Regions from separate parts of the Yersinia sp. SCPM-O-B-9106 (C-191) genome, predicted to be linked through region 3. Evidence: predicted binding sites of a transcription regulator. Region 3 holds the regulator's gene; each other region holds the start of a gene.

Region 1 (3,191 bases), 1.9 Mb from region 3:
AGATGAAGCTTGTAAAATCAGTGCATCCTGGTTACGCAATCCATCCGGAGTTTCTTGACTCTCTGTCGCTACCGGCTTATAGCCCACAGCTGTTCTGCCATTTTGGCTTAAGGCCTGAAGTAAGGCCCGTGACACTACGGTTTTACCAACAGCTGTGTCGGTACCCGTCACAAAAACACGCGTTAACATAACAATACTCCGCAATCTGGCCACGTCGACTCAAGTCTTTCCGCCTAATATTAGCGAAATTGATAACATAGATAAAAGTCTAGGCGATGCCGACAACAGACAGCTTGCGTTAGCGCAATGTTTTGCTGAACTGGGTGATATTTTTAACGGATAGTGCCCAATAACACTGGGAATATGGCCTATATACTCACTAATAATTAACTCTTAATTATTAGTGACGCCCTATCCTTGGAGTAATTTCACCAACAATGAGCCATTATATAATGCTTCTTTTACCAGTGCCGCTCCGGGCATGGTTCCCTGATTAAAAAATGCGGTCGGTTCAACAAGAATATTCTCACTGTAAGCTAGAAGCGCTTGCTGGCGGATACAAGATGCAATGGCGGGATGGAGAATAGAGGCCGCTTTATTTAATGGTGAACCAACCAGAATTTTTTCTGGATTAAATAAATTGACCATAATGGCAATAATTCGCCCGACGCTATGGCCAACACCTAAAATAATATCTTTAGCTAATTGATCACCAGTTAAAGCCGCATCACATAAAGATTCAACGGTCAGTGGTGAGCCATGTAATAAAGAACTCATTGAGCCATTTAATCGTTGCTGAGCAATTTCCAGCATATTTTCAATACTGGCAACGGTTTCCAGGCAACCATGATTACCGCAATAACAGCGTTTGCCATAAGGGTCAACTTGAGTATGACCAATTTCAATAACACTACGGCTACCCGCATGTAATACTCGGCCAGCAGTAATCACCCCAGCGCCAACATTATGATCAATCACGACTTGAATAACATTCTGGCAGCCGCGCGAAGCCCCATACAGAGCTTCAGCCATCGTCCAAGCGCAAATATCATGTTGCAGATAAACCGGTAACCCAGTTAACTCTTCTAACGCCGGGCCAAGTAGCATCTCATTGACGTCATAAAACGGCATTTTATGCACAATACCTGCTGGCGCATCAATGATGCCCGGCATGGTAATGGCGATGGCAGTCAGCCTTTCAAGTTTTTCCTGATGCCGGATAAAGAACTGTTCGACTTCGCTGAGAATACGGTTAAGTAAAGGTTCTGGATGACTATCCGGTAATGGAATCTGGTCTTCGACGACCAGTTTACTGCTGAGATCACGCAATGCGAGAGTAATAAAACCTCGGCTGATTCGCCCAGAGACGTAGTGCCAAGCCTCGGTATCGAGCACCAAACCAATTGCTGGCCGCCCACGGCTGCCCACATCTTGATATTCGGTCTCTTTCACCAGATGCGCTTCAACCAATTCCCGCACAATCTTGGTGATACTGGCGGGGGCCAGTTGCGCCCTTTTAGACAGTTCAATACGGGATATCGGGCCGAACAAATCAATCAGCCGATAAACAGCCCCTGCATTGGTTTGCTTGATTTGATCAATATGCCCAGGCGGTCCATCCGTTATCACTAAACCGGCTCCTTCTCTGTCACCGAGTATTTTTCGCGCTTCTAAATAAAGATTATGGGCTATGTTGGGGCTTTTAGCATATGGCGTCAACTATTTGATTAGTTATGTGATTTACTGCACATAATCACCCATACCCTTTGACTCCGTGCTGGTTATTCACACGAAATAAGCTTAAAAAAACAGCCGCCACCATTATTGACTCTCGGCAGACTAAACTGCCGCATCGGGAAGATCCGCCATCATCAGGCGAATCAATGCTTCTGCCGGCGCGGTCACTGGCCGATTTTTATGATTAACCAACCACACCTCGGTAGTGGCACTGGCTTCCGCCAAGGGTAAATATTTCACCCCATCCACTTTTACCCGTGTAAATGACGCGGGCAAGATAGAAACACCTAAACCTGAGGAAACCAGACCGACAATCGTCATCGCCTCCCCGACTTCTTGCGTAATATAAGGCGTGATACCGGCGCGGGCTAACAATGCAAGAATCTCATCGTAAAGTGCGGTACCAACCTCCCGCGAAAAGAACACAAAAGGCTGTTCAGCCAAGGCGCTAAATTTAATACGGCCTGGGGGCAAAGCGGCTAACGGACTTTCTTCGTGCACCACCGCGACTAAGGGCTCACGTAACAGCAGACGGTATTGCAATGCATCTGGCAAGCGAGTGTTGCGCATTACGCCAAGATCAAGTCGCCCGTCCAATAATGGTTCAATTTGCTGTTTGCTATTGATTTCACGCATTTTAATATGGACTTGCGGATGTAATTGACGAAAAGCCCGCAAATTTTTGGACACTGTGCTAATAAAAGGGGCGGATGAGGTAAAACCGATGGTCAGTTCCCCGGATTCTCCGCGATGCAGCCGCGCAGCTTTCTCAGATGCCGAATTTACCTGCGCCAGAATTTGATAAGCTTCTTTTAAAAACAGTTCGCCAGCTTGAGTCAGACTGACATTGCGGTTATTGCGGGCAAACAACCGCGCCCCAATTTGTTCTTCCAGAATTTGAATTTGTTGACTCAATGGTGGTTGAGAAATACGCAAGCGCTCTGCAGCTCGTCCGAAGTGCAACTCTTCTGCCACCGCAATGAAATAACGTAAGTGCCTGAGTTCAATACTCATTCAACCCCATTGATACTTTTAAAGTATTATTACTAATGATTAATATATTAGACAAAAAACTCCGCTATTCCTATGATTTTGTTATTAGCTGGCCCCTTGCTCCCGCAGCACCTGTATTATTGATAAGGAAATACCGTGACTCCCTCTTTGCGCGCTCCGACGACGGATACCGCAGTGCCATCCCATCCAGTAAATGATGCTACCACTCGCTTAATTGCGGCGCGAAAACGCCCTTATATTCAACGCGGTACGCCAGAGTTTATGCGCGTCACACTGGCTTTTTTTTCCGCTGGTTTAGCCACCTTTGCCCTACTCTATTGTATACAACCCATCCTGCCGCTGTTATCGCAGGATTTTTCTATCTCTCCGGCAAGCAGCAGTTTATCGCTTTCATCTGCGACTGGAATGCTGGCCTTGGGGTTGATGTTTACCGGCCCATT
Region 2 (3,191 bases), 1.7 Mb from region 3:
GTATTGCCAATAAGGTCAAGGTATACGCAGTTTTTACTTTTATCATCTCAAGCTCCGTCATCCAGTTGATGTATATCCCCTTTTCGCTTGGCATTGCGGGGGAATTGCAAAACCAAGCGAAAAGGGGATATAAGAATCTGTAGACTTTCAATTGCTACAGATTTGTTACAACAGACATGATAGACACAGAGGAGGGGTAAAAGCGGAGCCTCATCACAGTTCCACTCATTTTTTATCCCTGCTTAGCGCTGAGATTGACACAGCGCTGTTTTAAACAGAAATCATTTCCTGGCGGGCATATCTGGAATAATTAAATCCCCACGTAATGCATAGGAACCCAGCACACTTTTGGTTTTCTCATTAAGCCATGCCACTATTTTCGCCGCCATTGCGTCCATAGAATATTCAATTGCAGGAATGGTTGGAACCCCCGGATAATGTAACGACCCGGCCAAGCTAAATACCATGATGTCATCAGGAACGGATTTATTAAACGCCTGAAGCTGTGGAATAACACTTTGTGCTTCTCGCTCATCAGCAACCAACAAAGCATTAAAATTGAGTGTCGCACTGCTATTAAGCAGCACTTGCAACGCAACCGATGAAGAGGACGAATCCATAAAAATCAGGTCACGATTGAAAGGCAAAAAGTTATTTTCCAGTGCTCGTTTATAACCTAATAACACCTCATCCACATACCCGCTGGTATCAGGATTTATTAAGGCAATTTTTCTTCTGCCCTGTTTTATTAAATAATTACAGGCGGTTTCTGCGGCAAAAGCATGATCGAAATGGATACTATTAGTAGCATCGACATCCATACAATCGACCAGAATAATACTTTCATCCGCGAGATTAAGTGGGAAACGGGCACCAATGATCAACACGTCATCACACAAACCGCAGGTCAACTCATCCAGTGCCTGCATAACTTCAGCTTTGTTATTGGCAAAACGCAGCAGCAAATGCTTTTGATGTTGGCTCAGATGTTTTTCAAGCGCATACAGATAACCAGTTGTTTGGTTTATGTTTTCCTGCGCGCAGATAACACCAATACAGCCTGTTGACTGACTTAATAATGATTGCGCGATAACATTTGGTCGATAATTGAGTTCATCGACCGCTTTTAATACGGCCAGGCGGCTAGCTTCCTTAACGCCACGTGAACCACTCAACACTCGTGACACTGTGGCTTTAGAAACCCCAGCTAAACGTGATACATCGTTGATTGTAGACATGATTCTCTCCTCGGCAGGCTTTAGTCCTTGCCTGTCATTCCTAAATACAGCTCCGGCCCAACAATTGCAGTTTCCTGAGTATAATCGTTTCCATTTGCCATGGAAACCGAATTTCCATCACTATCCAAAATAGTTATCAAAACCTAAAACCTGTGATGTTCATCAAATAAATAATTCCTTTATATACTGGACTTTGATGGCTATCACAGTTCTATTCTCTTTGGATGGAAAACGGTTTCCGTATGATATCCAATCATTGCCGAAACAACCGCATTACCCAATTGGAAAACGGTTTCCGCATTGTGTCAGAAACGTTTTCCACACTGTTTTTTATATTTTGAGGATGGTTGTAGATGTTCAAGATTATGTTGTGTTGTTCCGCCGGTATGTCCACCAGCATGCTGGTGAGGAAGATGCGGACAGTTGCCGAGGAGAGAGGAATAGCTGTCGAGATTGATGCTTTTGGCGTATCTGAATTTGATACTCAGTTTCCACGCTATCAGGTCGTTCTGCTCGGGCCGCAAGTGAAATACATGTTAGGTATGCTCTCAGAAAAGGCTGCTGTTCACGGTATTCCCGTCCAGTCCATCGATATGATGGATTACGGAATGCAGCGTGGCGATAAAGTCCTGGACTATGCACTGTCGCTCATTAACGCGACCCACTAAGAAGGTGTTCAAATGAGTTCTCTCTATCAATCGATGGTTGCTGTTATTGAACAATCTATTACTCCGTTAGCCGGACGTCTCGGACAGCAAAAATATGTTATTGCTATCCGTGATGGATTTACCGCAGCACTGCCTTTCATGATCATCGGCTCATTTATGCTGGTGTTTATTTTCCCTCCATTTTCGGCTGATACCACCATAGGATTCGCCCGGTCGTGGCTGGATTTTTCTCAGACCTATCGTGAACAGCTCATGCTGCCATTCAATCTGAGCATGGGGGTCATGACATTTTTCATTTCTGTGGGGGTAGGTGCAAGTCTGGGGCGACAGTTTAATCTCGACCCGGTAATGACCGGCTTGCTGGCATTTATGGCATTTTTGCTTGTTGCAGCCCCCTTTGCCGACGGCAAAATCTCGACTCAGTATCTTTCTGGTCAAGGGATCTTCACGGCATTGATTACGGCTATTTATTCCACCCGTGTTTATGCCGCATTGAAGCAACACAATATTACTATTCGCTTACCGAAAGAGGTGCCAACAGGTGTCGCACGCTCTTTTGAAATATTGATCCCGGTATTGGTTATTATTGCCACACTGCACCCACTCAATTTATTCATTGAATCGCAGACCGGCATGATCATTCCAGAAGCTATCATGCATTTACTGGCTCCATTGGTTTCTGCATCAGACTCTTTACCGGCGATGTTACTGTCAGTCTTGTTGTGCCAAATTTTCTGGTTCTCCGGTATTCACGGCTCACTGATTGTCACGGGCATCATGAGTCCATTCTGGATGACCAATCTGGCTGCAAACCAGGCCGCACTGGCCGTCGGCGCAACCTTACCGCACATCTATCTGCAAGGTTTTTGGGATCACTATTTACTGATTGGTGGCGTCGGCTCCACATTACCACTGGCTTTCTTACTGTTGCGTAGCAAAGTCACTCATTTACGCACCATTGGTAAGTTAGGTGTGGTACCAAGCTTCTTCAATATTAATGAACCTATCTTGTTCGGTGCTCCAATTATTATGAACCCGATAATGTTCATACCTTTTATCTGCGTACCAATGATCAATGCCATTCTGGCTTATTCCGCAACCAAACTGGGATGGTTGGCTCAAGTGGTCTCTCTGACTCCGTGGACAACTCCAGCGCCGATTGGTGCATCCTGGGCGGCGAACTGGGCCTTTAGTCCTGTAGTGATGTGCTTGATATGTATGATGGTTTCCGCCCTGATCTATCTGCCATTCCTGCGTGCTTATGAACGTTCATTGCTGAAAACCG
Region 3 (3,191 bases):
TTACATAACCGGAACCATAGCCAGGTAAATAGGCCATACCAGAGAGTCCCCACGGCACACATCAATGGCGCTTGCCAGATAGGCGTACGGCCTACCATGCTGAGGCTAAAAATAGCGGCGATAAGTGCGGCGGGGAGCAGGCGGCCATTGAGCTGGCTGATAGCGCCACTGACACCCAATATTAATGCCAAGCCAAGCATCACCGCAGGTAATGGAATATCCCACAGCAGCAGTTGTTGAGTCAGAAAACTACTGAAAGTAAAGATAGCCCCGCCGACAATCAGTCGCTGGAAGAAATGTTGATGGGGGGTATCTAGCGCTGCAATATTACAGCAGGCGGGTATCAGGGAGAACATCAACCCCAACCGCAATTCGCCTATCGCGAACCCCAATGCCGCCGGCAAGCAGAGAACAAGTGTCTGGCGGAGTGCATAATTGACTTCAGGATGATAAATAAGCCGTTGCCAATTCATATAGGCCCCAGAGATTTATTAATTACATAACATATACCCAGAAGGCGGCAATTGAGCGAGTCCCCAAGAATCTACTTACTTTAAGGTCAACGACCAGTAAGTGACTGGGGTGACAAATCTGCTGGGAGCAGATTTGAACGCTGCTTGCAGCGGCCTCGCAGAGGCGAGGCCCATGGACGGGCCGAGTAGTGAAAGCAGCCAACACACATGCAGCTTGAAGTATAACGGGTATAGAAGAAAACTGGTGCCGAGGGTATCGGCACCAGTTTATAGGGAATTAACGAGTGCCGTAAACGACAATCGTTTTACCATGCGCGGAGATCAGATTTTGATCTTCTAGCATTTTTAGTATCCGCCCCACAGTTTCGCGGGAACAGCCAACTATTTGACCAATTTCCTGGCGGGTAATCTTTATCTGCATCCCATCTGGGTGGGTCATGGCATCCGGTTGTTTTGCCAGATTAAGCAGCGTTTGTGCAATGCGCCCAGTGGCATCCAGGAAGGCGAGGTTACCCACTTTCTCAGATGTTATCTGTAAGCGATTCGCCATTTGTGACGACAGGCGCATCAAGATATCTGGATTAACCTGAATCAGCTGACGGAATTTTTTGTAAGAAATTTCAGCCACTTCACAGGCGGTTTTTGCCCTAACCCAAGCACTACGTTCTTGGCCTTCTTCAAATAATCCAAGCTCGCCGATGAAATCTCCCTGGTTTAAATAGGAGAGAATCATCTCTTTACCTTCTTCATCTTTGATAAGCACCGCAACGGAGCCTTTCACGATGTAGTAAAGCGTTTCGGCTTTTTCACCTTGGTGAATTAGCGTACTTTTCGATGGATATTTGTGGATATGGCAATGAGGCAGGAACCATTCGAGAGTCGGGTCTGTTTGTGGCTTGCCGAGAACCATTCGCTGTTATCCTCTGTTGTTATCGCAGCCTAACTTAACAGGGCTCAGAGTTCCCTGTACGGCGTGCTTATAAAATACACTTTCATTTAGCATATTAATTTGCTCAACTGCCGAAAGGTATAGCCAAGATGCGTACCGAGTAGAAACCCTTCACTGAGTATTGAGAAGCTACCCTATTTAATTCTAAATACAACACTTTCGGTTCTGTTTGTAGCACAGGATGAGGTCGGTGTCTTGTGTTGTATCGCTTCAGCATGATGAACATCGGGTTACATTGCCAGTTTGTAAATGAAAGGGTAGTCTGAATGAGAAAATTTAACCGGGAGCATGAGTTATGCAAGCACGTGTAAAGTGGGTTGAAGGGCTGACATTTTTAGGTGAATCCGCATCTGGTCATCAAGTTTTAATGGATGGAAATGCAGGAGATAAAGCCCCTAGCCCGATGGAAATGTTGTTAATGTCGGCGGGGGGCTGTAGCGCAATTGATGTCGTTTCCATTTTGCAAAAGGGGCGCAACGATGTGCGCGATTGCGAAGTGACATTAACCTCGCAGCGCCGGGAAGAAGCACCGCGCCTGTTTACCCAAATTAACCTGCATTTTATTGTCAGCGGCAAAGGGTTGACTGATAAAATTGTTGAGCGTGCAGTTGAGCTTTCAGCAGAGAAATATTGCTCGGTTTCTTTGATGTTAGGGAAAGCGGCGACTATTACCCACAGTTTTGAGATCCGCGAAATCGCCTAAATAAATCCTTCGCCCTTGCAGCTGCAGAGTTGCTAACCGCCTACCTGCAGCTCCAAGACAGAAGAATTATCCGATCTTCTTGCCTTCCAGCAATTGCTGCACCAGCGGGGCCATAATCAGCTCCATTGCCAGCCCCATCTTCCCGCCGGGGACAACCAACGTGTTGATATTGGAAATAAAAGACCCTTGCAGCATTGCCAATAAGTAGGGGAAATCGATTTGGTCCAAACCTCGGAAATGAATGACAACAAAACTTTCATCCAGTGAGGGAATGGCTTTAGCAGCAAATGGGTTTGAGGTATCGACGGTCGGCACGCGCTGAAAGTTAATGTGGGTGCGCGAGAACTGCGGCGTAATGTAGCTAATGTAATCGTCCATGGAGCGCACCACGGAATCCATCACCGCCTCACGGGAATGGCCGCGCTCACCGGTATCCCGGACTAATTTTTGAATCCACTCCAGGTTGACGATGGGCACCACGCCGACCAGTAAATCTACATGTTTTGCCACATCATGATGCTCGGTCACGACTCCGCCGTGCAGCCCTTCATAAAATAATACATCGGTGGGTTCTGGCAGCGCCTCCCAAGGGGTGAAAGTGCCCGGAATTTGGTTATAAGGTACAGCTTCATCATAAGTGTGCAAATACTTACGTGAACGCCCCGAGCCATTTTTGCCGTACTCTTCCACACTGTCTTCTAACTGACCAAAGTCATTGGCTTCTGGGCCAAAATAGCTGATATGACGCCCTTGATCCCGTGCCTTACGGATGACGGTATCCATTTCTGGGCGGGTATAGCGGTGGAAGCTATCGCCCTCAATTTGCGCCGCGCGAATATTCAATTGCTGAAAAATTTTGCGAAACGCCAGGCTGGTTGTCGTCGTCCCTGCGCCACTTGAGCCGGTGACGGCTATAACCGGATGTTTAGTTGACATATTAGCTGTAACTCCATGGGGTTAGATCCTCAGTGGACAGGCTGAAATTGGCTGTTTTTTAGCGCTAATGGCTGATTTTTTTAGGGCTAAGGGCTATTTTTAGGGCAAATTGTCCGGCTTGTCACTCTGA
Region 4 (3,191 bases), 140 kb from region 3:
TGCCGCCACACCCGCCAGTGATTTTGTCTGCGGCACCCAACAATTGGCCTCTGGCATTACCGTGCAGGTATTTACCACCGGGCGCGGCACCCCCTATGGGCTAGCGGCAGTGCCGGTGATCAAAATGGCGACGCGCACTGATCTGGCTAACCGCTGGCATGATTTGATGGATATCGACGCCGGAACCATTGCCACTGGTGATGCAACCATTGAAGAGGTCGGCCAGCAATTATTTGAATTGATTCTGGATATTGCCAGTGACCGCAAGCGCACGTGGTCAGATCAGTGGGGGCTGCGCAATGCCTTGGCAGTGTTTAACCCCGCGCCTGTGACCTAAAACTTTCTGCACCGCGACTTTCTGCACTGCTCTTGGCCGGGTCACTGACTCGGCCTTGTTTGTTCACCCCACGACTTTTGCTCACCCCGCTACTCCTGTTCCCCCAACTGCAAGGCCACATACAGCAACAGACGGTCATCAAAGTTCGCCAAATCCAGCCCTGTCAGCTCCGAAATACGATTCAGCCGATATTCCAAGGTGTTACGGTGAATGAAAAGCGCTTTTGCCGTCGCCGTCGGCTGTACATTGTGGCGAAACCAACAGGCTAACGTCCGGCGCAGCAGGCCATTGCTGTCCATTGCCCGCAATTTGGCTAACGGCAACGCCAGCTCATTGGCTTGCCAGCCGCCGCGCAGACTGTCCAGCAGAACCGGCAGCACCAAATCCTGATAGTAATAGCTACGTTGCTCCGGCAACCGCTGTTTGCCCACCGCCATCGTGGTGCGGGCTGTTCGGTATGAGCGGGCAATGCTGCCGGGGCCAGTAAAAAAGTTCCCCAATGAGAGCCGCACCCGCAAGCGGCCTCGCTCCGTCATGCGGGAGAGTAACAACTCCATCCGCCGCCGATGGTCAATAGCATCCCAGCGGCCATGACTGTTCAGTGCCGGTTTCAGCACCACCATTTCAGTCAGGGAGACAATCGCGATCAGGTTGTTGCGCTCCGGCGTCGTCAGCAGGGTTTGCAGCTCCTGCAACTCCGACATGGCGCTGTCGACACTCAACTGGCCGCTGTCCACATCCACCACCGCCACCACGCGTGGCTCATTGATATCTACCCCAAGCCGCTGCGCCCATTCAATCAGCGCGGGTGATATCTCTTCAGTACGAATTAGGTTGAGTACCAGCTCTTCACGTAAACGGCTGTCTTGCGCCAGCAGATGCACTAGCCGCGCCTGCTCCATCATCATCTCTGCGGCCATGCAGACCAGTTCGCCATATTGGCGCAGTTGGCCCGGATTGCCAGTCAAACCAATCACCCCGACGATCTCCCCCTCAAGGCGCAACGGCAGGTTGATCCCCGGCCTCACGCCGTGCAACTGGCGAGCCACCGCGTCATCAATATCGACGATCCGGCCATGAGAGAGCGACAATAGCGCCCCTTCATGCAGCTCGCCGAGGCGCTCTTCATCGCCGCTGCCAATGATCCGCCCTTTGCCATCCATTACATTGATATTGGTATCAATGATCTTCATGGTACGGGTGACGATCTCTTGGGCTAGTCGGGGGTCAAGATTATATACACTCATGGAAGGGCCTCAATCTGGGCTGATGCACCAGCATATGAGGTCTGACGAGGGATTACATTGGACAAATGCCCAACTTACATCATGAAGAGAAAGAGTTGCGGTGAGGGTCACAAAAATGGCGAATACCAGCGGGGTGTTGTGGGAAATAGGGGCGGTCAGACAGGAGATCGGGGCCAATCCATCGTCAGCCCTGATCACCTGCAAATTAGGCTTTGCCCGCCGCCATACCTATCGCCAGTGTCGCGGCGATATTCCGTGCGGTTCGGAACACATTATCGGCGGCATTATCCAGCGCCTGCTCTAAAGTGCAAATACTGTAAATCACACTGAATACCGCATCCAGACCCTGCTCATACACCACATCCACATCGTCTGTCAGGCTACCGGCAATCCCAATCACCGGTTTGTTATAACGTTTAGCCACTCTGGCGACCCCAATAGGAACCTTGCCGTGAATGGTTTGGCTGTCGATGCGCCCTTCGCCAGTAATCACAAAAGTGGCGTCCCGCACCAGTGCGTCCAGACCGAGCGCATCCGTCACAATATTGATGCCAGGGCTTAAGGTCGCCCCACAAAATGCGAGCAGTGCCGCACCTAATCCCCCTGCCGCACCCGCCCCTTCAACCTGATCAACGTCAATATCCAGATAACGTTTTATCACGCCAGCATAGTGCAATAACCCCTCATCCAGTTGGGCGATCATGTCTGGTGTCGCGCCTTTTTGCGGCCCGAAAACTGCCGAGGCCCCTTCGCTGCCGGTTAGCGGGTTAGTGACATCACAGGCGACATCAATTTGGCACTGCTGAATACGGGGGTCGAGGGCGGTGATATCAATCACATCCAGATCAGCCAGTTTATCGCCCCCCAACCCCAGCGGCTGGCCCTGCTTATTCAGCAGCTTAACCCCCAGCGCCTGCGCCATACCTGCGCCACCATCATTGGTTGCGCTGCCACCGATACCGATAATGATATGTTTCACCCCCTGATTCAGCGCGTGCAAAATCAGTTCACCCGTGCCATAGGAGGTGGTTTTCAGTGGATTGCGCTGCGCGATGGGGACAAGCTCCAGCCCGCTGGCGGCGGCCATTTCAATAAATGCGCACTTTTCATCACCGGAGATACCGTAAAAAGCATCGACGTTATCCCCTAACGGGCCGGTCACATCGACCTTGATAATTCTGCCAGCAGTCGCCGCGACCATGGCTTCTACTGTGCCTTCGCCACCATCAGCAACCGGCAACTTGATATAGTGCGCGTCAGGAAACTGGGTGCGAAAACCCGCTTCAATCTGCACCGCAACCTCTAGCGCGGATAAACTTTCTTTATAAGAGTCCGGGGCGATGACTATTTTCATAAATGATTCAATCTCATGAGCTATCCGACATCACGCAGGCTCAGACTTTATCAATCAGCCGTTCAGGATATCGGGATGCTTATCAGTATAGCTTTGCTACTCAATGGTCGGCACCTGAGAGTGCCGACATCACTGATTAACGTGTCACTTCAACAACTAACGTGTCACTTCAACCTTGGCCAATTTCTCGTAATAACAGGCCAACGCGCTGTGGTCGGCATCACCCAACCCATCCGCTTTCAGTGCCTGCATC

The links. The regulator CRP, encoded in region 3, controls carbon source genes, mostly activating them, when cyclic AMP is high. The targets are predictions, from matches to a motif close to ATGTGANNNNNNTCACAT.
Region 1: a site for CRP is predicted at 1,734-1,751, ahead of mlc (ROK family transcriptional regulator Mlc). Genes of this name have one in related genera too.
Region 2: a site for CRP is predicted at 1,389-1,406, ahead of OP863_RS13640 (PTS sugar transporter subunit IIB). Genes of this name have one in related genera too.
Region 4: a site for CRP is predicted at 1,680-1,697, ahead of OP863_RS01925 (CdaR family transcriptional regulator). Genes of this name have one in related genera too.

What each region holds. Positions count from the first base shown of each region.
Region 1 is NZ_CP110791.1:2,183,617-2,186,807, reverse strand. Features, by position in the region: gene bioD (dethiobiotin synthase) at 1-189, opposite strand, end outside; gene mlc (ROK family transcriptional regulator Mlc) at 412-1,629, opposite strand; gene OP863_RS10005 (LysR family transcriptional regulator) at 1,840-2,751, opposite strand; gene OP863_RS10000 (MFS transporter) at 2,926-3,191, shown strand, end outside.
Region 2 is NZ_CP110791.1:2,989,124-2,992,314, forward strand. Features, by position in the region: gene agp (bifunctional glucose-1-phosphatase/inositol phosphatase) at 1-46, opposite strand, end outside; gene OP863_RS13635 (LacI family DNA-binding transcriptional regulator) at 282-1,238, opposite strand; gene OP863_RS13640 (PTS sugar transporter subunit IIB) at 1,592-1,906, shown strand; gene OP863_RS13645 (PTS sugar transporter subunit IIC) at 1,919-3,191, shown strand, end outside.
Region 3 is NZ_CP110791.1:280,347-283,537, forward strand. Features, by position in the region: gene OP863_RS01085 (YccS/YhfK family putative transporter) at 1-473, opposite strand, end outside; gene crp (cAMP-activated global transcriptional regulator CRP) at 751-1,383, opposite strand; gene OP863_RS01095 (OsmC family protein) at 1,718-2,125, shown strand; gene OP863_RS01100 (phosphoribulokinase) at 2,192-3,061, opposite strand.
Region 4 is NZ_CP110791.1:424,819-428,009, reverse strand. Features, by position in the region: gene garD (galactarate dehydratase) at 1-337, shown strand, start outside; gene OP863_RS01925 (CdaR family transcriptional regulator) at 427-1,584, opposite strand; gene OP863_RS01920 (glycerate kinase) at 1,790-2,938, opposite strand; gene garR (2-hydroxy-3-oxopropionate reductase) at 3,095-3,191, opposite strand, start outside.